DNA from 4 places in the Micromonospora sp. NPDC048839 genome. Region 1 is predicted to be linked to each of the others. Evidence: riboswitches for the same ligand, from Rfam matches in the RefSeq annotation. Region 1 holds a riboswitch; each other region holds the start of a gene.
The links. A riboswitch is a leader RNA that binds a small molecule or an ion and turns the genes downstream of it on or off. The one in region 1 is predicted to bind cobalamin.
Positions count from the first base shown of each region.

Region 1 (5,728 bases):
GTCGAACTCGACGGCCTGTGCCTCCTGCCACCGCAGCATGGCGCTGCCGATGCCCCGTCTGCGCCACGCTGGGCTCACGCATCCACTCAGCAGGTAGACCCGGGTATCGGCCGCCTCGGACCACCAGTCCATCCAGGTGAAGCCCACGGTTCGCCCCGAGTCGGCCTGGGCGATCAGACAGAACGGGTGTACGCCGTTGGGGTCCTCGCTGGTATCGGGACCGGGCAGCCAGAGATCGCCGTCGGCCCGGTGCGCCTCGGCACGGACGGCCTGGACGCCGGCAATGTCACTGGCACCCACATAGAGCCGCATCGTGACGCCGGCCTCCGCCAATGAGCCGAACTGCTCCTCACAAAAATTGAGAGTGGGCGATTCTGACTTGCCGCCCTGGTGGGTCACAGGCCGGTTCGCCCGTCGATGCACTCGCGCAGGAGGTCGGCGTGGCCAGCGTGCCGCGCATACTCTTCGATCACGTGGACAAGCACGTCGCGCGTGGCGTGGCTGCCACCGTCGACCGACACCTCGCGGCCCAGGTCGGCCTCCTCGAGGGCGTCGAGCCATTCGTCCGCCTTGGCGATCTCGGCCTTCCAGGTTGCAAAGGCGTCCTTCACCACCGCTGGGTCGGGGACCGCGCCCCCGAAGTCCCAATCCGGGTGGTCCTCGTGCTGGTAAAGGCACGGTGTGTCGGTTCGCCCTTGCAGCACACGCTGGAACCATTGGTTCTCCATCTGCGCCAGATGGCGGACCAGGCCGAGCAAGCTCAGGCTGCTGGGCGGTACCGAGCGTCGGCCGAGCTGCTCGGCGTCCAGTCCGTCGCACTTCATCTCTATGGTCAGACGGTAGTTGCCGAGATACTCCCGGTAGGTTGCCTTCTCGCCGACGGGCTGACCGAAGATCCTGGGGTCATCCTGGGGGGCGGTCCACAGTTTGCTCACGGCGCTACCAAATCGCGGGCGGATCGCACCAGTCAAGTGAGTTGCGGGTGCACCAACTTCGACGGCGGCACATCGCTGGCGAAGCTCGACTCGTCGTCCCGAAGGAACCACCGGTCCTCGGCGAGCGGGGTGACCAGAAGGATCGAGCTGCCTCAAAGTCCACCGGAGTTCACGTACGTCCGAGCACAGTCGTCCTGGTCGTCACTCAGACGAACGTCGGATCTTGCGCATGAGCATGGCCCAGACTCCGTACCCGGAGCCGACATTTCCCGTGACTGCGCCGGCAGCAGAGCCCATGAAGAGGGCGTTGGCGCAGTCCGGGCAGACCTTGCGGCCGGTGATCGTCTCTTGAAACGGCTCTTTCACCCGTCGTCTGCAGTCCGGGCACTCACGGCTTGACAGGCCCATTGGCTCTCCCCGGTCGGTTATCCAGCAGGGTATCCGGCTGCCACTACCCAATCGGTCGTCACGAGCGCCCTGACGCCTGCGAGGCGCCAGGGTGCGGCAGCAGTGCGACGAGGCCGGGGTAGGTATGCGCGTGTGATCCGGGCAGGCCCCGGCGTGCCGGCAACGCCGCCCGAGGGGTCGCAGAGGGCTCCAGGGTCAAAGGGCGGCCCGCAGCGACGCGCCCTGCGGATCGGACGGGCGGTCCCCGCATCTCAACCGGCGACGTCCACGACCACCTTGCCGTTCGCGGTGCCGCTGGCGACCAGGCGATGGGCGTCCAGGACCGTGTCGAGCGTGAACGCGCGTGGGTCCAGTCGCGGGCGCAACGCGCCGGCATCGGCCAGCGCCGCGACCTCGCGCAGAATGTCGCCCTGGTGTTCGCGGCCCTGCCCGGTCAGCAGCGGCAGCAGGGTGAACACCCCGGAGTACGTCGCTCCCCGGAACGACAGCGGGGCGAGCGAGTGCGACCCCCAACCCAACGCGCTGACCACGTGGCCGTGATAGGTGCGCACCGCCGCGAACGACGCGTCGAGGGTCGCGCCGCCCACGTTGTCGGCGATGATGTCGAACCCGACACCGTCGGTGTACCTCTGCACGTACTCCTCGACGCTTGTCGAGGTGTAGTCGATGGGCACCGCACCCAGGCTCTCGATCAGACGCATGCTCGCCGGCCCGCCCGTGGCGTACGCCTCGGCGCCGCGCGCCTGAGCGAGTTGGACGCTCACGTACCCGACGCCACCGGCGCCTCCGTGCACCAGCACCTTCTGCCCGGCCCGCACTCCGGCCCGGTCGACAAGCCCCTCCCAGGAGGTGATCGCCGCCAGGGGTAAGGCGGCGGCCTCCCGCATCGAGAGGGTGTTCGGCTTGCGGGCCAGTAGTCGGGTGTCCACGGCGGCGTACTCGGCAAGCGAACCCTGGAGGTCGCCCACGCCCCCGCACAGCCCGTACACCTCGTCTCCCGGCGCGAAGTCGGTCACGTCCGCACCGACCGCCGCGACGACGCCGGCGAGGTCGAGGCCGAGCACCGCGGGGAGCCGGATACGCGCGTGCGCGGCCTTTCCCGCCTGGATCTTCGTGTCGAGCGGGTTGACCCCGCTGGCGACGATCCGCACCAGCACCTGCCCGCGCTCGGGGGTGGGTTGGTCGATCTCCTCGATCGTCAGCGGAACGTCGAACTCCCGCAGCACCGCAGCGCGCATCGCCATCCACACTCTCCGTGATCGGGGCCTCTCGTGGACGCTATCCGACCGGATCGACGGTGGGGCGGGTTCCTCGGACCGGCCACCGCCACAACGGGCGGACCGCGTCAGGCGTCGTCGGCGCCGTCGAGCAGCGCGCGCCGCAGCGCCAGCCGGTGCTCCCGGCGGATCTCCGCCTCCCGGTACCGTCGCCGGTCCCCGTCGGTCTCCGGCAGCAGCGGCGGCACGGTACGCGGCTGCCCGTCGTCGTCGATGGCGACCATGACCAGGTGGGCGGTGGCCACGTCGGTGGGCGGCACCGCCCGGTCCCACCGGTCGGCGGTCACCTTGACGGCGACCTCCATCGAGCTGCGGCCGGCCCAGGTGATCCGGGCGTCGACGTGTACGACGTCACCGACCCGTACCGCGCGGAGGAACGCCGTCTCGTCGATGGCGGCGGTCACCGCCGGCCCGTCGGAGTGCCGGGCGGCGACCACACCGGCGACGGAGTCGATGAGGTTGAGGATCCGGCCGCCGTGCACCGTACCCATCAGGTTGGTGTGGTGCTGGTCCATGATCTGCGACAGGGTCAGGTGCGACGCCGACGGCGCTCGGCCGGCGATCGTGGTGGTGTCGTGCACAGCGGTAGTCCGTCCCTCGGGAACCCACACCGCCGGGTCGCGGACACCTGCTGACGGGGACCTGGCCGTACGCCACACGCCCGGCCCGTCACCCGCTCAGCCCACCCGCGAGGCCGACGGCAGCGCACACGGTTGTGTACGCGGCGCCGGCAGGTCTTCGGACTCGCGGGCCTGACCGGTCGGGCCGGTCCCCTACTGGCCGTCGCTTCCCAGGCCGTTGTGCCCAGTGCTGATGACGGCGGTCGTTCCCACTCACCGCTGCGGGGCAGCCCCGGATTTCCACCGGGTTCCCTCTTGCGACGCCCAGCCGGTCACGACGGGGCGAACCAGCGCCGTCGGCAGCATAGCTGGCCAGGGAATGTGTCCACCCGGGGCGTCCCGCTGCGGCGGCCCGCGACCTCGCCGTCAACTTTTGTCGTCGGAGGAAGAAGATCGCCACCTCTTGAAAAAAGTCTCGCGAGGGTGAGGATATCCAGATGCGTCGTCTCCCCCAGACTTGCGGGCGGGTGGTCTCGGGCCTCCTCGCGTTCCTCCTCGCCTCGGCGGTCGCCCTGCTCGCGTCCGCCCAACCCGCCGCAGCTCACGGGACCCTCGCCGAGTCCACACCGGCGGGCGGCGCCACCGTGCGCGAGCCGTTCACGGAGGTGCGGCTCTTCTTCACCGAGAAGGCCGCCGCCAACGCGTTCTTCACGGTCACCGCCCCGGACGGCACCCGGGTCGACGACGGCTGGTCACAGGGGGAGCCGAAGCCGCTGGCTAAGCCGGTACGGGAGTACTTCCTGGTCAACGGGCAGTTCGAGCCACGGGAGTACACGACGGGGTTCCCGGCGGTGGTGACCGTCGCCCACCTGCCCGCCAAGGGCCAGTATTCGGTGAGCTACCTGTCGGTCGCCTCGGACGGCGACACCGTGCGGGGCACCCTGACCTTCCGCTACGACGGGCGGGTGGCGGCAGCGCCGAAGGGGTGGAGCCCGCCGTCGACCCAGCCGGACCCGGCGCTGGTGGCCGCCACCGAGCAGCACAACACGTCCGGGCAGGCCTCGGCGGTGCCGACCACCGCGGATGACGCGTCGACCCCGCCGGCCGCGGCGGCCCCGTCGACCGGGTCGACCGAGGACAGCGGTTCCGGAGCGCTGGCCTGGGCCGGCTGGGCGGTGGCGGTCGCGGCGGCCGGGGCGGTGGTCGCGTACATCGTCTGGCGTCGCCGATCGGCTTCCACCGGCAGACCCACCGGCCGGGGCCGTACCTCGCCGGCGACCTCCGGTCGACGCGGCGGTGGTGCCCGGTCCACGAACAAGGCCGGCACCGGCCGGACCGTCGGGGCCAAGGCCGTCGGCGGCAAGGCTGCCGGCGGCAAGGCCAGCGGGGGCAAGACCGCCGGGGGCAAGACCGCCGGGGACAAGGCTCTCGGTGGCATGGCCGGCGTCGTCGCGCCGGCCACGGGCGACAAGCGACGGCCCACCACCGTGCCGGCGGCACGCAAGGGCAACACGGTCGTCACGGCCCGCACGGGCGTCGCGGTGGATCCGACGCCGACCGATCAGACCGTCGCCGGTACGGACGGCGAGCCGACGGTCGAGCCCGGAGCACGGCCCGACCCGGACCTCGCCGCCGCGACGCCCGGGTCCCGGCTGAGCAACACCCACCTGGCCCTGCTCGTCGGCGGGCTGGTGATCGCTCTGCTGGCCGGCTTCGGGCTGGCCCGCATCGGGACCGGCGACGAGAACCCGGCGAGCCGCGACGCCCGACAGCCCGCGGGCGGTCCGCCCGCCGCGGGGCAGGTGGGCTCCGCGAACGACGGGCACCAACACCCGGCGGGCACCGGGCCGCACACGCATCGCGGTGACGGCGCGACGGGCGAGACGCTGGCGACCGGGACGACGGTCAGCGCCGGCGGGTACACCCTGCAACCACTGGAGCGGTCCCAACCGCCCGGGGTACGCACGGACTACCGGTTCCGCATCGTCGGGACCGATCGGCAACCGGCGACCCGCTTCGCGGTCGTCCACGACAAGCCGTTGCACCTGATCGTGGTCGGCCGCGACCTGTCCGGGTACCAGCACCTGCACCCGACGATGGCGGCCGACGGCACCTGGAGCGTCCCCCTGACACTGGCCCGGCCCGGCGGCTATCGCGTCTACGCCGACTTCTCCGTCACCGCGACCAACGACACGCAGATCCCGCTCGTGCTGGGCGTCGACCACACCGTGCCCGGCGCGCACACCCCGACCGCGTTGCCGCCGGTGCAGGCCCAGGCGACGGCCGGGCCGTACGCGGTGTCGATGACCGGAACCCCGACGGTGGGGGTGACGGCGCCGATGCACTTCAAGGTCAGCGCCGGCCCGACCGTGCCCGTGCAGCTGGAGCCGTACCTGGGCGCGTACGGGCACCTGGTCGTCGTCCGCGAGGGCGACCTCGGGTACGTGCACGTCCACCCCGAGCCGGAGTTGGTCGACGGGTCGGTCAAGTTCTGGCTGACCGCCCCGAGCTCGGGCCGGTACCGGGCGTTCTTCGACTTCCAGGTCGC
Region 1 is NZ_JBEZGL010000002.1:154,346-160,073, forward strand. Features, by position in the region: gene AB0C25_RS03885 (GNAT family N-acetyltransferase) at 1-399, opposite strand, end outside; gene AB0C25_RS03890 (DinB family protein) at 396-935, opposite strand; gene AB0C25_RS03895 (zinc-dependent alcohol dehydrogenase family protein) at 1,595-2,587, opposite strand; gene AB0C25_RS03900 (acyl-CoA thioesterase) at 2,689-3,201, opposite strand; cobalamin riboswitch at 3,332-3,547, opposite strand; gene AB0C25_RS03905 (copper resistance protein CopC) at 3,678-5,728, shown strand, end outside.

Region 2 (5,728 bases), on a different contig from region 1:
CGACGTCGAACGCGAACGCCATGTGCATCGACTCGTCGCGGAACACCCAGTTGGTGCCGGAGGCCAGGCCGTGCAGCAGGCCACGGGAGCGCAGGAAGTAGACGTACGCGAACGCGCCGTAGAAGAACAGCCCCTCGATGCACGCGGCGAAGCAGATCAGGTTGAGCAGAAACGTCCGGCGGTCGTCCCGGGTCCGCAGCTCCCGCAGGTCGTTCAGGGAGTCGATCCAGCGGAAGCAGAACTCGGCCTTGCGACGGATCGAGGGGATGTTCTCGATGGCGGCGAAGGCCTCGAAGCGCTCGGTCTCGTCGGGCACGTACGTGTCGAGCAGGTTGAGGTAGAACTGGACGTGCACGGCCTCCTCGAACAGCTGCCGGGAAAGGTAGAGGCGACCCTCGGGGCTGTTGACGTGCTGGTAGAGGTTGAGCACCAGGTTGTTGGCGACGATCGTGTCGCCGGTGGCGAAGAACGCCACGAGTCGGCTGACCAGGTGCCGCTCGGCCGGCGACAGCTTGTCCAGGTCGGCGAGGTCGGCGTGCAGGTCGACCTCCTCCACTGTCCAGGTGTTGCGGATGGCGTCGCGGAACCTGTCGAAGAAGTGCGGGTAGCGCATCGGGCGGAGGGTGAGGTCCATCCCGGGGTCGAGCAGCATGTGCGTGGTCCTCGTGTCGGTGGTGCTGGCGGCGGCGGTGACGGTGTCGGCGGCGGTCACTGGCAGGCCTCGCACGACTCGGGGTTCTCCAGCGAGCAGGCCAGAGCCTCCGCGTCGGCCGCCACCGGGGCGACGACCGCGACGGTGGCCTGCTGGATCCGGGTGGCGGGGCGCGAACGCAGGTAGTACGTGGACTTCAGCCCGGCCTTCCAGGCGTACAGGTACATCGAGGAGAGCTTGCCGATGGTCGGCGCGGCCAGGAACAGGTTCAGCGACTGGGACTGGTCGATGAACGGGGCGCGGGCGGCGGCCAGGTCGATCAGCGCCCGCTGCGGCAGCTCCCAGGCGGTGCGGAACAACTCCCGGACGCCGGCCGGCAGCTCCGCGATGTCCTGCACCGACCCCTCCGCCCGCTTGATCGCCGAGCGGATCCGGTCGGTCCACAGGCCGCGGGCCTTCAGCTCGCGTACCAGGGCGGTGTTGACCTGCAGGAACTCCCCCGACAGGGTCTCGCGCTTGAACAGGTTGGACACCTGCGGCTCGATGCACTCGTAGCAACCGGCGATCGAGGCGATGGTCGCGGTCGGCGCGACCGCCACGAGCAGCGAGTTGCGCAGCCCGTACGTCTCGACCCGCTGGCGCAGCGTGTCCCACCGCGCGGCCTGCGTACCCTCGACGCCCCACAGGTCGGGTTGGAGCTGGCCCCGCGCGGCCCGGGTCTGCGGGTACGCCGGGTGCGCGCCGAAGCGACGCGCCAGGTCGGCGGAGGTCTCCAGCGCGGTCAGGTACAGCTCCTCGCTGATCCGGGTGGACAGCTCCCGCGCAGCCGGCGAGTCGAACGGCAGCCGCAGCGCGAAGAACACGTCCTGAAGGCCCATCAGCCCGAGCCCGACCGGCCGCCAGCGCGGGTTGCTCGCCGCCGCCTGCTCGGTCGGGTAGTAGTTGATGTCGATGACCCGGTCGAGGAAGGTGACTGCGGTACGGACCGTGACGCGCAGCCGCTCCCAGTCGATGCCGCCCTCGGTGAGGTGCGCGGCGAGGTTCACCGAGCCGAGGTTGCACACGGCGGTCTCGGCGTCGCTGGACACCTCGATGATCTCGGTGCACAGGTTGGACAGGTGCACCACGTTGCCGTCCTCGGCGGTCTGGTTGCACAGCCGGTTCGCGGCGTCCTTGAAGGTCATCCACCCGTTGCCGGTCTGGGCGAGGGTGCGCATCATCTTGCCGTACAGCTCCCGCGCCGGGACCTGCCGCACGTGGCGACCCTGCGCCTCGGCCTGCCGGTACGCGGCGTCGAACCGCTCCCCCCACAGGTCGGGCAGCTCGGGCACCTCGTGCGGGTCGAACAGCGACCACATCTCGTCGGCCTCGACGCGGCGCATGAACTCGTCCGGGACCCAGTTGGCCAGGTTGAGGTTGTGGGTGCGCCGGGCGTCCTCGCCGGTGTTGTCCCGCAGTTGCAGGAACTCCTCGATGTCCGGGTGCCACGGCTCCAGGTAGACGCAGGCCGCGCCCTTGCGCCGGCCACCCTGGTTGACCGCGGCGACGCTCGCGTCCAGCGTGCGCAGCCACGGCACGATCCCGTTTGACTGCCCGTTCGTGCCGCGGATCAGCGCGCCGCGAGAGCGGACCCGGGAGTACGCGATGCCGATGCCGCCGGCGAACTTCGACAGGTTGGCGACCTGGGCGTACCGCTGGTAGATGGAGTCCAACTCGTCGCGCGGAGAGTCGACCAGATAGCAGGAGGACATCTGGGTGTGTCGGGTGCCGGAGTTGAACAGCGTCGGTGAGCTGGGCAGGTAGGCCAGGCTGGACATCAGTCGGTAGAAGCCGACCGCCTCGTCCGGCGTCTGGGACAACCCGCAGGCCACCCGGAGGAGCCAGTACTGCGGGGTCTCCAGCACCAGTCGGCTGGTGGGGTGGCGCAGCAGGTAGCGGTCGTACACCGTGCGCAGGCCGAAGTACTCGAATCGCCGGTCGCCGTCGGGATCGACAGCGTGGTCGAGCATCGGGGCGTGGGCGGCGACGAACGCGGCGGTGTCGGTCCCGATCAGGCCCTCGGCGTGGCCGACCCGGATCGCCGCGCTGAACGAGCTGATGCCCTGTCGACGCACCTCCTTGTCGACGTAGCCGGACAGCAGCCGGGCGGCGAGGCGCGAGTACTGCGGTTCCTCACCGATCATCTCGGCGGCGGTCTGGATGGACAGCCGGTCCAGCTCGGCCGTCGTCGCGCCGTCGTACAGGCCGCTGATCGTGCGGGTGGCGACCCGCATCGGGTCGACGTCGGCCAGGTCGTCGGCCCACCGCTCGACCGCACGGACGATCTTGTTCACGTCCACGGGTTCGGTGGTGCCGTTGCGCTTGCGAACCTGCATCGGCGTGCGCCGTACGGCCGCGTCGCCACTGACCGGGACTACCTCGGTGACTGTCACCACTCACTCCTCGCGAGTTCGAGACCTGATGGCCCCTCGTACGCGTGGAGACAGACACCGGCGGACGCCACGCCGGCACGGCGTGGGTCAGGTGGCGTCGGCCGTCCCACGCGGCCTCGGACCGCCGCCCACCCGGGTGCGGGTGCGCGGCGCGCTGGCAGGTCTTCGGACTCGTGGGCACGACCGGGCTGACCGGTCTCCTACTGGCCGTCGCTTCCCAGGCCGCTTCGTGGCCCAGTGCTCATGACGGCTGTCGTTCCCACTCACCGCTGCGGGACAGTCCCGGATTTCCACCGGATTCCCTCTTGCCTCGACCGCTCCGGATGAGCGGCCGAACCAGCTGCGCTCGACACCATATATAGGGACGCTGCGGTTGTCACACCCCACATGTCGGTCCCGGGCGTGTCGACGGCGACCTCCGTGACGGTCGTCACCGGCCACCCCGACCAAGCCGAGCCGCGCCGAGGCCCGGCGGATCGACGCCCCCGCGGCACGCGGCACACGAGCAGGTGTCGACATTCGGAAAGGTGTGATGTATTAAGTCTTTAGATGTAAGGATCCCTGCCTATACTCAGCCGTGAATGTGGCCTTCCGAAGTGGACATCCAATCTTCTGGACCACTGTTCACATCCCGCACCACCGCCCCCCTCGGGCCGGCAGCGCCGCAGCAGTCCCCGGGTCGACGGTTCCTACCAGCGCGGCGAATGTTGCCACCACCGCGCCCAGGGATTGCGGACCGCGTACGGCGATCGAGGAGACCGCACACCGACGAATCTCCAACACGAAAAAACATTGGATGTCTTCGATTCCTGGATGACCGACGTCGTTGACGCGTCGGATCGACCCTCCGTATACTCCCAGAGATCATCTGATCTTTAGCCTAACCGGGCGAGGAGCGCATGCCGCAGATCACCGCCGTCACCGTCGAGGACGTCCGCTTCCCCACCTCCCTGACCGCTGACGGCTCCGACGCCATGAACAAGGACGGCGACTACTCGGCGACCTACGTCGTCCTGCACACCGACGGCGTCGACAGCAGCGGTGCGCCACTCGCGGGCCACGGCCTGACCTTCACCATCGGCCGGGGCAACGACATCGTCGTCGCGGCAGCCGTCCACCAGGCACAGCGCCTCGTCGGCGTGGACGTCGCGACGATGGCGGCGGACATGGGCGCGGTCTACCGTCTGCTCACCAGCGACTCCCAACTGCGCTGGCTCGGCCCGGAGAAGGGTGTCGTCCATCTGTCGCTGGCCGCCGTCCTGAACGCGTCGTGGGATCTGGTCGCCCGGGTCGCCGACAAGCCGCTGTGGCGGCTGCTCGTCGACATGTCCCCCGAGCAGCTCGTCGACATCGCGGACCTGCGCTACCTGTCCGACGCGCTGACCCGGGACGAGGCGCTGGCCATCCTGCGCGCCAAGGAGAGCACGAAGGCGGCCCGCCTCGCCGAGCTCGACCGGACCGGCTACCCCGCCTACACCACCTCGGCAGGCTGGCTCGGCTACGGCGACGACAAGCTGCGCCGGCTGTGCCAGGAGGCGGTGGACACCGGCTACGGCTACGTCAAGCTGAAGGTGGGCGCCAACCTCGACGACGACATCCGCCGGTGCGGCATCGCCCGGGAGATCCTCGGCCCGGACCGCAACCTGATGATCGACGCCAACCAGGTGTGGGACGTCGGTCAGGCCGTCGAGTGGGTCAAGGCCCTGGCGCAGTTCGAGCCACTGTGGATCGAGGAGCCGACCAGCCCCGACGACATCCTGGGCCACGCCGCCGTGCGCCGCGCCGTCGCTCCGATCGGAGTCGCCACCGGCGAGCACTGCCACAACCGGGTGATGTTCAAGCAGTTGTTCCAGGCCGAGGCCATCGACTTCTGCCAACTGGACACCGGCAGGTTGGCCAGCATCAACGAGATCGTCGCCGTGCTGCTGCTCGCCGCGAAGTTCGACATCCCCGTGTGCCCCCACGCCGGCGGTGTCGGGCTGTGCGAGATGGTCCAGCACGTGTCGGTGCTCGACTACGTCGCGATCTCGGGAGATCTCACCAACCGGGTCACCGAGTTCGTCGACCACCTGCACGAGCACTTCACCGACCCGTGCATCATCCAGGACACCGGCTCGGGCAGCGGTTACGTCCTGCCCCGTCAGCCCGGTTACTCCACCCGGATGCGCCAGGAGTCGGTCGAGCTCTACCGGTTCCCCGACGGCGGCTACTGGGCGGCGACGGACCCGACTACGGTGTCATCTTCGGAGCCGTACGTGATCGCGGGTGGAACGGCCACCCCCGCCGGCCGCTAGGGGGATGTCATGTCGCGCACCGACGAGGTGGTGAACGGCATCAAACGGATGATCCTCGAAGGGCGTTTCAAGCCCGGGGACCGGCTGCCCATCGAGAAGGACCTCGCCGAGTCGCTCGGCGTCTCCCGGGGCTCGCTGCGCGAGGGGATGTCGGCTCTGTCGATCCTCGGCATCGTCAACATCCGCCAGGGGGACGGCACCTACGTCACCAACCTCGACGCGCCGCAGCTGCTGGCCCCGATGGGCTTCGTGGTCGACTTCCAGGGCCAGGGCGACCCACGGCACGTGCACATCGTCCGGCGGCTGTTGGAGTGCGAGGCCGCTCGCCTGGCGGCGACCAGGATCACCGA
Region 2 is NZ_JBEZGL010000004.1:508,329-514,056, reverse strand. Features, by position in the region: gene AB0C25_RS10940 (ribonucleotide-diphosphate reductase subunit beta) at 1-652, opposite strand, end outside; gene AB0C25_RS10935 (ribonucleoside-diphosphate reductase subunit alpha) at 709-3,027, opposite strand; cobalamin riboswitch at 3,223-3,440, opposite strand; gene AB0C25_RS10930 (enolase C-terminal domain-like protein) at 3,984-5,378, shown strand; gene AB0C25_RS10925 (FadR/GntR family transcriptional regulator) at 5,388-5,728, shown strand, end outside.
Region 2: linked by a shared signal. The riboswitch ahead of AB0C25_RS10935 (ribonucleoside-diphosphate reductase subunit alpha) and the one ahead of AB0C25_RS03900 (acyl-CoA thioesterase) in region 1 are both predicted to bind cobalamin.

Region 3 (5,728 bases), on a different contig from region 1:
GCCACCCCGACGTCCCAGGCGTTGCGGCTGGGGATGGCCTTGGGGTCGACGGAGTAGAAGTTGCGGCCGGTGGGCAGCACGTTGACCAGGCCCCGGGTGGGTGAACCGGACGGGCCGGGCGGCACGAACCGCCCGTCGAGCGCGCCGAGGGTGTTGGTCAGTTCGTCGGTGGTCCGGTCCAGCCGGGGCACCAGCTCGGTGGCGGCGAAGTGCAGCACGGCGGCGACGTCCGGGATCGACTGGCCGGTCACCTCGGTGACCACCGCGTCGACGGCCTCGGCGTCCCAGCCCAGCGTCTCCATGCCGAGGACCAACCGCCGGGCGAGGGCCTCGATCAGGTCGACGGCGTCGGCGGCGGTGCCGGCCGGCCCGTCCACCACGTCGGTCAGCGCCGTGGGCACCGCCAGTCGTTCGCCCGGTGCCGCGAGCAGCTCCTGCTCGTCGAGGGAGTACGCGACGGCGAGCGCCTGCCGCAGGCCGGGCAGGGAGCGGGCGCCACCCCAGATCTGCGGGGCGCGCAGCACAGCGAGGACCAGGTTGACCCGGGGCTCACCGGTGGGCGCGTCGGCGAGGATGTGCAGCCCGTCGCGGATCTGCACGTCCTTGACCTCGCAGAGGTACCCGTCGAGGTGCAGCACGAACTCGTCGAAGTCGTCCGCGTCGGGCATCGCCTCGGCGTGCAGGTCGTGGTGCAGCTCCGCCGCGCGTACGAGGTCCCAGATCTGCGCCCGCACGGTGGGCACCTTCGCCGGGTCGAGGGCCTGCACGGTGGCGTACTCGTCGAGCAGTTGCTCCAGTTTGGCCAGGTCGCCGTAGGTTTCGGCGCGGGCCATCGGCGGCACCAGGTGGTCGATGACCACGGCGTGCGCTCGGCGCTTGGCCTGGGTGCCCTCGCCGGGGTCGTTGACGATGAACGGGTAGACCAGCGGCAGGTCACCGAGGACCGCGTCGGGGGCGCAGTCGGCGGCCAGGCCGAGGCCCTTGCCGGGCAGCCACTCCAGGGTGCCGTGCTTGCCCAGGTGCACCACGGCGTCCGCGCCGAAGCCGCCGTCCGCGAGCGGGGCGGCCAGCCAGCGGTACGCGGCCAGGTAGTGGTGACTCGGCGGCAGGTCCGGGTCGTGGTAGATGGCGATCGGGTTCTCCCCGAAGCCGCGCGGCGGTTGGATCAGCAGCACCACGTTGCCGAAGCGCAGCCCGGCGAGGACGATGTCGCCGCTCTCGGTGTAGAGCTGGCCGGGCGGCTCACCCCAGTGTTCCCGCATCCGCTCGCGCAGCTCGGCGGGGACCTGGTCGAACCACCGCCGGTAGGTCTGCCCCGGTATCCGGGCCTCGGCGGCGGCCAACTGCTCCGGGGTGAGCCACTCTACGTCGTGTCCACCGGCGGCGATCAGCGCGTGGATCAGGGCGTCGCCGTCGTCGGGCACCGGCGCGTCGCCCAGGTGGTAGCCGGCCTCGGCGAGCGCGGCGAGCAGTCGGACCGCCGAGACCGGGGTGTCCAGCCCGACGGCGTTGCCGACCCGGGAGTGCTTGGTGGGGTACGAGCTGAGCACCACGGCGACCCGCTTGTCGGCGGCGGGCACGTACCGCAGCCGGGCGTGGCGCACGGCGATCCCGGCGACCCGGGCGGCCCGGTCGGCGTCGGCCGCGTAGACCGACAGCCCGTCGGCGTCGATCTGCTTGAACGAGAACGGCACACTGACGATCCGGCCGTCGAACTCGGGGATGGCCACCTGCATCGCCGCGTCCAACGGGGACAGCCCGGCGTCGCTGCCGGCCCACTGCTCGCGGGTGCTGGTCAGGCAGAGCGCCTGGATGATCGGCACGTCCAGGGCGGCCAGGGCGCCGACGTCCCAGGCGTCCTCGTCGCCGCCCCCGGAGGCGTCCGCGGCGACTGCGCCACCGGCGGCCAGCACGGTGACCAGCAGCGCGTCGCAGCGGGCGAAGAGCCCGAGCGGTCCCGCGCCGGTGGTCAGCCCTCGCAGCGAGCCGCAGAAGATCGGCAGCGGGTTGCCGCCGGCGTTGTGGACCGCGTCCGCGAGGACGTCGACGAACCCGGTGTTGCCGGCCAGCGCGTGCGCCCGGTAGAAGACGATCCCCACGGTGGGCCGCTGCGGGTCGGTCGGGTGCTCGCCGTGCACGCCGTACGCGGGGGTGGGCGCGGGTGGGGCGAACCCCTCGCCGGTGAGCAGCACCGTGTCGGAGAGGAACCGGGCCAACTGCCCGAGGTTGTCCGGCCCACCCTCGACGAGGTACGCCAGCGCCTGGGTGACGACCCCGGACGGCACTGTGGAGATGGCCATCAGCTCCGCGTCGGGCAGCGCCTCGCCGCCGAGCACGACCGTCGGCACACCGGTGGCGAGCACCGCGGCGAGGCCGTCCGGCCACGCCTGCCGACCGCCGAGCAGGCGTACGACGACGAGGTCGACCCCGTCGAGCAGGGCGGGTACCTCGTCGGCGGCGACCCGCGCGGGGTTGGCGAGCCGGTAGTCGGCGCCGCTGGCTCGGGCGGCCAGCAGGTCGGTGTCGGCGGTGGAGAGCAGCAGGATGCGCACGGCGGGCTCCGGGGAGTCACGCCCTGGCCGCTCACGGAGGCGACCTGGACGAAGCGGGTGGGTGCGGCGTCAGCCGGTACGACGGCGCGGCCGGACGCACCGACACGGGCGTCGGGGCCGGTCAGCGCCGGGCGCTCGGCTCAGCGGTGCCGGAAGCCAGTGCCCCGGAGTGCAGTGCGACGATGATCGTCGATGAATGAGACGCCGTGCGTCATCGGGTCCTCCTCGGGTGTCCACGCCCTGGGGTACATCCCGACGGCCGAAGTATCCTGGCTTCCGGATCGACGCTCTCCCCCGGCCTTCCAACCGCAGACACACGGTCGTGACTCACGAGGGGGGATCGCTCCCCGGTGACAGTGGCGGGACCGCGTCGGAATCGCACCGACTTCCTTCACTGCCGTCAGGCCGCGAATGCTGCCACACCCCTCCGCCGCCGGTCAACGCCGACCCGACGTCGCGAAGCGGGCGACATCCATCGAAAACTACCAATGGTTGCGGGCGAGGAAGCCCTGCTTCGCCGGCGTCAGGTCAATGTGCCGCGTCCTTTGCTCTGCTTCAACCCGCGCAACAATGCGACGCCTTACTGGTGCGTCGGTTGAAGCAGAGCAAAGGACGCGCGCACGTCCCCTGGCCTGCGCCTATCGTTCGCGGGACGGTGGCATCCGGCGCGGTCACCTAGGATCGGTGATCACTGGCCCAACGTCCGCGATCAATCTCGGGGGTCGATCACCATCAGCGCCGCCCGATTCCACCACCTCGCCGGTCGGGTCTGGATCTGCCCTGGCGGCTCGGACCCGGACGCGGTCCAGGCCGGCGTCGCCGTCGTCGCCGACGAGCACGGCAGTGTGATGATCGACGCTGGGCAGAGCCCCGCGCACGCCCGGGAGATCCAGGCCGCGCTGGCCGCCGCAGGCCTTCCGCAGCCGCGCTGGCTCGTCTACACCCACCACCACTGGGACCACGTCTGGGGCGCCTGCGCCTGGCCCGGAGTGGAGATCGTCGGGCACGAGACGGCCGTACCGTTGCTGCGCGCCGAGGCCGCCCGCCCGTGGAGTCACCGCTACCTGCGCGAGCAGGTACACGCCGATCCACGCCTCGGCCCGAGCTTCCGGGCCCGGGCGCTCGCGGTGGACTCCTGGGAGGATTTCGCTATCCTGCCGCCCACCCGGGTCTTCGCCGATCTGGACGAGCTGCCGGTCGGGGTTCGGCTACGCCACGTCGGCGGCGGCCACGCGACGGACTCGACGGTGGTGCTGGTGCCGGACTCGGGCGTCATGCTGCTGGGCGACTGCTTCTACCCGCCGCCGGCACACCTGCGCCGACCGGAGGACGGCATCGACCTCGACTTGGTCCGGCGACTGCTCGACGACACCTACCACTGGTACGTCTCCAGCCACGCCGAGCCGATGACACGTGAGCAGGCCCGCTCGGTCGTCGAGGCCGCCTGAGCGGACGGGCCTCAGCGGGCGTGGCGTTCCGGGTGTGCGCGGTTCCACACCCGCATCCGTTCCGGGTAGCCGGTGCGGCCCGCCTCGTACAGCGGCACCGCGTGCTTGCGGGCGATGGACCCGGCCGCGCGGGGCGTGCCGGTGCGTCGGCGGATCCACTCCCCGTCGTGGGCGATCGCCACCACCGTGGTGTCCGTCGCGGTGGTCTCCGGCTCCAGGTAGAACTCCACCCCGCGCCGGCTCGTGACGAACGCCTCCAGCGCGGCGAGGTCATCCCGGGTCGCCTCCCGGTCCAGCTTCGTCGGGGTCGCCTCGGCGCCCCGTGACCGGCGACTGAACCAGCTCATGCCCCACCCCTTCCCTCGACGCCCCTCCAGTGCAGCACCGAATCCTGGCAATACGCTGCACGGCGGATGGGAGACAGCTGACCCGACGGGGGTGGAACCCGCCACGCGTGGGCGGTGTCATGAGTGTGACCCGAACGGAGGTTTCCCCTGGACGACGACGCGCTCGTCACCCGCGCTCGCTCCGGTGACCTGGAGGCGTACGACCTCCTGGTCGCCCGGCACACCGCGTCCGCGTACCGGACGGCGGCGCTGCTCGGCGCGGGCTCGGACGCCGAGGACGTCATCCAGGAGGCGTTCGTGAAGGCGTACCGCAAGTTGTCCCGTTATCGGGGCGAGTCGTCCTTCCGGTCCTGGTTGCTCGCGATCGTCGCCAACGAGACCCGCAACCTGCACCGGTCGCGCGGCCGCCGCGACGGGCTCGTCCTGCGCGCCGCGGCGGCGGACCCGACGGCGGAGTTCGCCGAGGACGGCGCGGTGGGTGCGGTCCTCGCCGGGGAGCGCCGCGCCGCCCTGGTGCGGGCACTGCGGCAACTGCCGGTACGCGACCGCGAGGTGATCGTCTGCCGGTTCTTCCTCGACCTCAGCGAGGAGGAGACGGTGGCGGCACTGGGCTGGCCCCGGGGCACGGTGAAGTCGCGCACGTCCCGGGCACTGGCGAAGCTTCGCGGCCTGCTCGACCGGGAGGAGGTCCGGCATGGGTGACCTCGAACGGGAACTGCGGGACCTGTCCGCCTGGCTGGAAACGCCCGAGCCGCCCGACGTGCGGGCCCAGGTCCGAGGGCGGCTGCACCGGCCGGTGCGACGGTGGCGTCCGCTCGCTGCGGCGGCGCTCGCCGCCCTGCTGCTGGTGGCGGTGTTGCCGCCGACCCGTGCCGCCGTCGCCGACGCGGTCACCGGGCTGCTGCGCTTCGCCGGCGTCAGCATTGCCGTCGCGCCCGCGCCGACGGTGCCCGGCGGCGTCGCGTCGCCGCTGCCCGGGCAGCGGGTCGCCGGTCTGGACGAGGCACAACGGGCGGTACGGTTCCCGATCCGTCTGCCGGCGAAGCTGGGTCCGCCCGAGCGGGTGCTGGTCGCCGACCCCGACCCCGCGGGCACCTGCCGGGTCGCGACGCTGCTCTACGACGGCGGCGCGCTGCGCGTCGACGCGTTCGACGGTCGCCTCAACCTGTCCTTCCACAAGGAGGTCATCCCGCCGGGAGCCGACTGGGTCGAGGTCGGCGGCGACTTCGCGGTATGGGTCGAGGGCCCGCACGTGCTGTCGTACGTGGACCGTTCGGGCGTGGTCCGCAAGGAGAGCGCCCGACTTGCCGCCTCGACGCTGATCTGGCAGGACGCCGACGTCAGCTACCGGCTCGAGGGCGCGGTCACCAGGGCCGAGGCG
Region 3 is NZ_JBEZGL010000005.1:36,656-42,383, forward strand. Features, by position in the region: gene cobN (cobaltochelatase subunit CobN) at 1-2,552, opposite strand, end outside; cobalamin riboswitch at 2,815-2,944, opposite strand; gene AB0C25_RS11405 (MBL fold metallo-hydrolase) at 3,326-4,000, shown strand; gene AB0C25_RS11410 (hypothetical protein) at 4,012-4,347, opposite strand; gene AB0C25_RS11415 (RNA polymerase sigma factor) at 4,555-5,049, shown strand; gene AB0C25_RS11420 (hypothetical protein) at 5,042-5,728, shown strand, end outside.
Region 3: linked by a shared signal. The riboswitch ahead of cobN (cobaltochelatase subunit CobN) and the one ahead of AB0C25_RS03900 (acyl-CoA thioesterase) in region 1 are both predicted to bind cobalamin.

Region 4 (5,728 bases), on a different contig from region 1:
GACCACGACGACAGCACCCTGCACGCCGGCCCGAACCAGGAGGTCGTGCTCGGCGCCTGGTCCCGGGGACCGGTGCTGCTGATCGGTGACGCCGCCCACGCCACCTCGCCGAACATGGCCCAGGGCGCGGCGATGGCCCTGGAGGACGCCGTCGTGCTCGCCGCGTCGCTGGCCGCCGCCGGGTCCATCGCCGAAGCCCTGCGCGGGTACGAGGCGCGGCGACGCCCGCGTACCGACTGGGTGCTCAACCAGACCCACCGCCGCGACAGGGCCACCGGGCTCCCGCCCGCGCTCCGCGACCTGGTGATGCGCCGCCTGGGTGAGCAGATGTTCCGCTCGAACTACGGACCGCTGTTCGCCCAGCCCTGAACCGCCGTCGCCGGGTGCTGCTCAGGGCTGCTGACCCGGCCGGTCGACGATGGCGATGCGGAGGAGCGCGACGGCCGCGTGCACGGACTCCTTGCCGTCGCGCACCACCGACCCTCGGCGGCCGAGGTAGACGTGGGTGTCCCGGTCGAAGAGGACGTCATCGTGCCCACCGATCACGCCGGGCATCCGAATCGCCACCCCATGGCGACCGGCGGCGTCCACCACGTCGCCCGAGATGACGACCGCCCCGGGCTCCCGTGCCAACAACTCGAACAGCGCCGCCAGCGTTCGGGGCGGCACGTAGCCCTGGAGCATCATCCGCGCGGTGGTGTACACCATGCTCTCGTCCCCGTAGACGGCCTCCTCGTCGGCTCCTTCGGGGAGATGCAGGTCGACCGGGTGGTCCCGGAGATATCGAAGCAGCTCGTCCGGATCGGTGGGCAGGTCGCCGTGGTACGCCGGCGACTGGAAGGCGTCGAGCTCCTTGTCGGGATCCCCGGGATCACCGAGGCGGAGCTCCGTCAGCTCGCTCCACCCGTTCGGATCGGTCTCCGGTCGATAGCGTCCCTGCGTGTACGCGACTCCGCCGGCCGACTGCCACAGTTCGCTCCGGATGGTCCGGTACGGGCCGCTGGCCGGCATGTCCCTGACTATCGCGAGGGATTCCGTGAAGACGTACTGGTCGGGTCGCGCGGTCAGCTCGGGCTGCTGCCGGGCGGCGTCCGCCGCCATCCGGAGGATCTCCGACGCGGTTGCCGTGGGCGGCGGCTTGTCGCCCACCCGCATGGTCTGGACGGCCAGCCCACCGGCGGTCAGGACGACGGCCAGCCCGAACGCTCCGGCGAGTCGCCAACCGCGCAGGAACCGGGTGTAACGTCCGGCGGAACGGCCCGTCGAAGCCACCTCGGCCCGTCGGGCGACGTGGGCGGTCAGATCTCTGAGGAGTTGCTCCTCGAAACCCTCGGTCGACTGTTCGATCTTGTTCATGGCGTCAGCTCCGTCTTGTCAGGCGAGGGTGGTGGCCGGTTGGGCGAGCACGGCGCGAACGACGCGACGGGCACGATGCAGGCGGACCCGAGCAGCGACCGGTGACATCCCGAGCACGGTCGCCGCCTCCGCGACACTGAGGCCGTCCACGGCGACGAGTTCGACGAGCGTTCGGGTGCCCTCGGGCAGCTCGCTCAACGCTCGACAGGTGCGGCGGGCCGCCGACTCGGCGTCGATCCGCTCCTCGATGCGGGCGATGTCATCGGGGCCCAGGTCCCGTCGTCCGGCCAGTCGGCCGGTCACCCGCAGCCGTTGGGCAGCCCGACGCCGCTCGTCGCCGATGACGTTGCGGGCCACCCCGTACAGCCAGCCGACCTGGCTGCCCCGGTCCGGCCGGTAGCCGTCCGCCGACTCGATCACCGCCAGGAACACGTCGGCGGTCAGGTCGGCGGCGAGGTGCGGGTCGTCGACCCGACGCGCCACGAACCGGCCCACCGCCTCCACGTGCCGCCGGTAGAAGACCTCGAAGGCCACCGGATCGGCCCCGATGCCGGCGAGGTCACCCCCCACTTCGCTGGGCTCACTCACAGGCCGTCCCCTCTCGTAACCGTCACACCCCTTCTTCGTAAGCCGGACCGCGGGTGTTACCAAACCCCCCGGCCGCAGGCGGCACGACCGGTCAGTTGGGCAGTCGCCCTGGTGATGCGGCATGATCGAAGCACCGGCGACTGGCGGCACGGGGATGGTGAAACCATCGGGGAGCCTCTCGCGGGCGTCGACCGCCTGGGCGCCTGCGTGGAGAATCCGTCATGACCACGACCAGTGGATCCGCGCAGCACCACACCCCGTCTGGCACGGCTCGGCTCCTGCCGGGCGCACCCGTCGCCGAAGCCGTCCTGGCCGAGACCGCCGCCGCTGCCGCAGCACTCCGCAGCCGCGGGATCACCCCGAGCCTCGCCACCATCCTCGTCGGCGACGACGACGCCAGCGCCGGTTACATCGCCATCAAGCAGCGCCAGGCCGCCGCGCTCGGGTTCGCCTCCCCGCACGTGCATCTGCCCGCCACCGCCACCCAGGCCGAACTGCACCAGGCCATTGCCCGCTTCAACACCGATCCCGCCGTGCACGGACTGCTCGTGCAGTACCCCGTACCGGGGCATCTGGACTACGACGCGGCGCTGCTGACGATCGACCCGGACAAGGACGTCGACGGCATGCACCCGCTGAACATGGGGCGTCTCGCCGTCGGCCTGCCCGGCCCGCTGCCCTGCACCCCCGCCGGCATCGAAGCCCTCCTGGCGTACCACCAGATCCCCGTCGCCGGACGTGAGGTCGTCATCCTCGGCCGCGGCGCCACCCTTGGCCGCCCCCTGGCGATGCTGCTCGCCCAGAAGCGCCCGACCGCCAACGCAGCCGTCACCGTCGTCCACACCGGCGTGCCCGACTGGGACCGCTACACCCGCCGCGCCGACATCCTCGTCGCCGCCGCCGGCGTACCCCGGATCGTGCGGCCCGAGCACGTCAAGCCCGGCGCCGTCGTCATCGGCGCCGGCGTCCGCTACGAAGGGCGGCGCCTCCTACCGGACGTGGACGAAGCGTGCGCCGAGGTCGCCGGCGCCATCACGCCCCGGGTCGGCGGGGTCGGTCCGACCACCGTCGCGATGCTGTTCCGCAACGCCGTGCGCGCGGCCGAGCGCGCGAGCCAGTAGCTATGCTGCTCGGTGGCACAAACGTTGCGAGGTGCCCCGCGCGAGTGGGGAGAATCGGGAAGCCGGTGTGAGTCCGGCACGGGCCCGCCGCGGTGACCGGGGAGCTGCCACCCACGCGTACCAGACGCAGCCACTGGCCCTGAGGGGCTGGGAAGGCGGGTGACCAGCGGAGATCCGGGAGTCCGAAGACCGGCCTCGCGTCATCGCCCCGTCAGGGGCGCGAGCGCAGCGGGAGCCTGCCTTGAACAACGGACTCTACGAGACCATCCACCGCCGCCGGGACGTACGTGCCCAATTCACCGGGGCGCCGATCCCCGCCGAGACATTGGATCGGATCCTCACGGCGGCGCACGCCGCACCGAGCGTCGGCCTCTCCCAGCCCTGGGACTTCATCCTGGTCCGCGATCCTGAGCTGCGGCAGGAGTTCCACCGACACGTGGAGCAGGAGCGGGACACCTTCGCGGCCACTCTCGACGGTGCGGCGGCGGAACGCTTCGCCCGAATAAAGATCGATGGCGTACGAGAGTCGACGTTGTCGGTCGTGGTCACGTACGACCCGGAGCGGGGTGGGCCGGCCGTGCTCGGTCGACACGCGATCGCCGACGCCGGCCTCTACTCGGTCTGTCTGGCGATCCAGAACCTGTGGCTGGCCGCAACCGCCGAGCAGCTCGGGGTCGGCTGGGTCTCGTTCTACCGGGAGCCGTTCCTGCGCGACCTGCTCGGTATCCCGGCCACCGTCCGCCCGGTGGCGTGGCTCTGCCTCGGCCCGGTCACCCACCTGGAGCAGACGCCGGACCTGGAGCGGCACGGGTGGCGTCAGCGACGTCCCCTGTCGTCGGTGATCCACCACGATCGTTGGTCCGAGTAACCAGGTGACTGCAGCCCCGGGCGCGCGAACGCGCGAGCCGGTAGCCAGGCTCCGCCACCACCGCCATCGGCATGATCACTTAATACTGAGTAGTCAGACCGGGTCGCCCACAACTACTCAGCATTAAGTTATCGAGCCGGCTTCCTGCGCTCGCCGCCGCACCGGATAACCTCACCGGACCCAGCCCAGGAAGCGCCGGTGCAGCAGCCCGGCGGACACCCAGGTCAGGTCCTCCGCGGCCCAGACCAGGTAGGACGCCATGTAGAGACCCAACGACACCGCCGCGCCGTCGAACTCGGCACGCAGCTCGGTACGCCGGGTCCGACAGGGCCAAGGGGCGTCACAGCCGCCGCAGGTCCACACCGGAAGGACCGGGCCATGGGTGGTCACTGCACCCTGTTCAGGGAGAGGCCGGCGGCGGACCGGGCGTGCCAGCGGGCGGCCCATTCCGCCTGACAACAGGGGTACGGGGACAACCACGCCCGCCACCAGCTATAGCCCGCACAGAAGCCGTCAACGCCGGGCAAGTCCACGGACAGGAGCCGCCCGAGGTGATCCTCGATCATTCCTGCTCCTCCCCTGGCCAGTGGCCGCGCCGGATCGGGATGCGGTGTCTAGCTCGGCAGGGCAGGTCCGCCCCACATCGGCAGGTCCGCCGCCATCGCCGCCACGACCAGACCGGCCGGTGGCGCCGGGCAAAGGTCAGCGCCACCGCCAGCAGGTAATCGTCGTACGGCACATGCTTCGGCACCCGACCTCCCGGCGAGTTGTCCCGCCGTCGCCTGGCGTGACCACTCCACCACACACCATTCGGCGGGGTCTTGTCAATCTGCAAGTTACGATAGTCAAGTGTAAGTTGCGCTTAGTTTCAGACCGTGAAGCGACCACGCTTGTACGGGCCTGGCGAGTTGGCCGCCCTGTTCAACGTGTCGCGGCAGCGGGTACTGCAGATCACCCGCCGACCCGGCTTCCCTGAGCCAATGGCCCGCCTGATCGGCACGACCATCTGGGATGCGGACGAGGTAGACGACTGGGCCAAGCACAACCGCCCACCACGCCCAACCGAAGGCGACGAAGACCGCTGACCCGGATGCGCTTACCGCAACGCCCTGCCGGACTGGATCCTTCAGTACCTGGACCTCGAAGGTGACGTGACGCGTCAGAGTTCCATGGCACCAGCCAGAGGTCATCCCCGGAGTCCTTGAATACGCATCGTGGTACGCGACAGCAAGAATCCCAGCGGGTCGGCCCTTTACTTCAGAGGAGGTGCCTGGATGCGGATCATTCGCAGTATCCCGCAGTTGGCACCTCAGGCTCTCCCGCTCCCGGCGACCTCCTCGTCGTCATTCTTGCCTGCGGCGCTCTTAGCTCCCCCCGAAACCAGCATCAAGATGATGGCGCCGGCAATCACCCAGGGCCAATAGTTGGTCTCCTCGCTGGGACGCTTCTCGGCCCAGGTGCGAACGTCCAGGTGGACCGCAGTGCGGCCGCCGTCAGGACGCAGCCGCTTGACAGTTAGGAGACTTCTCCTGCCGGCGTCGGTGAGCACACAATAACGCGCACCCACCCTCAACTCTTTGATCGGTATGGCACCATTCGGGACATAGTCGGTATTTGCCGAACACATGCTAAAGGTCGCTGCTGCGGATGCCTCGACCACCGCGATCTGGGTGCCAGCATTCGGACTCCGGACGAAAGCCTTGCCATTGTTGCCGACATCTTGCTTGGTGCCGAGCACGTCTGTGACGTTCCAGTCAGGGCAAAGAGAATCTAGGTCCGCGTAATAGCCCTGTGA
Region 4 is NZ_JBEZGL010000035.1:12,812-18,539, forward strand. Features, by position in the region: gene AB0C25_RS35725 (FAD-dependent monooxygenase) at 1-369, shown strand, start outside; gene AB0C25_RS35730 (CU044_5270 family protein) at 391-1,356, opposite strand; gene AB0C25_RS35735 (sigma-70 family RNA polymerase sigma factor) at 1,375-1,944, opposite strand; gene AB0C25_RS35740 (bifunctional 5,10-methylenetetrahydrofolate dehydrogenase/5,10-methenyltetrahydrofolate cyclohydrolase) at 2,166-3,065, shown strand; cobalamin riboswitch at 3,078-3,278, shown strand; gene bluB (5,6-dimethylbenzimidazole synthase) at 3,307-3,933, shown strand; gene AB0C25_RS35750 (hypothetical protein) at 4,105-4,323, opposite strand; gene AB0C25_RS35755 (DNA-binding protein) at 4,809-5,018, shown strand; gene AB0C25_RS35760 (hypothetical protein) at 5,243-5,728, opposite strand, start outside.
Region 4: linked by a shared signal. The riboswitch ahead of bluB (5,6-dimethylbenzimidazole synthase) and the one ahead of AB0C25_RS03900 (acyl-CoA thioesterase) in region 1 are both predicted to bind cobalamin.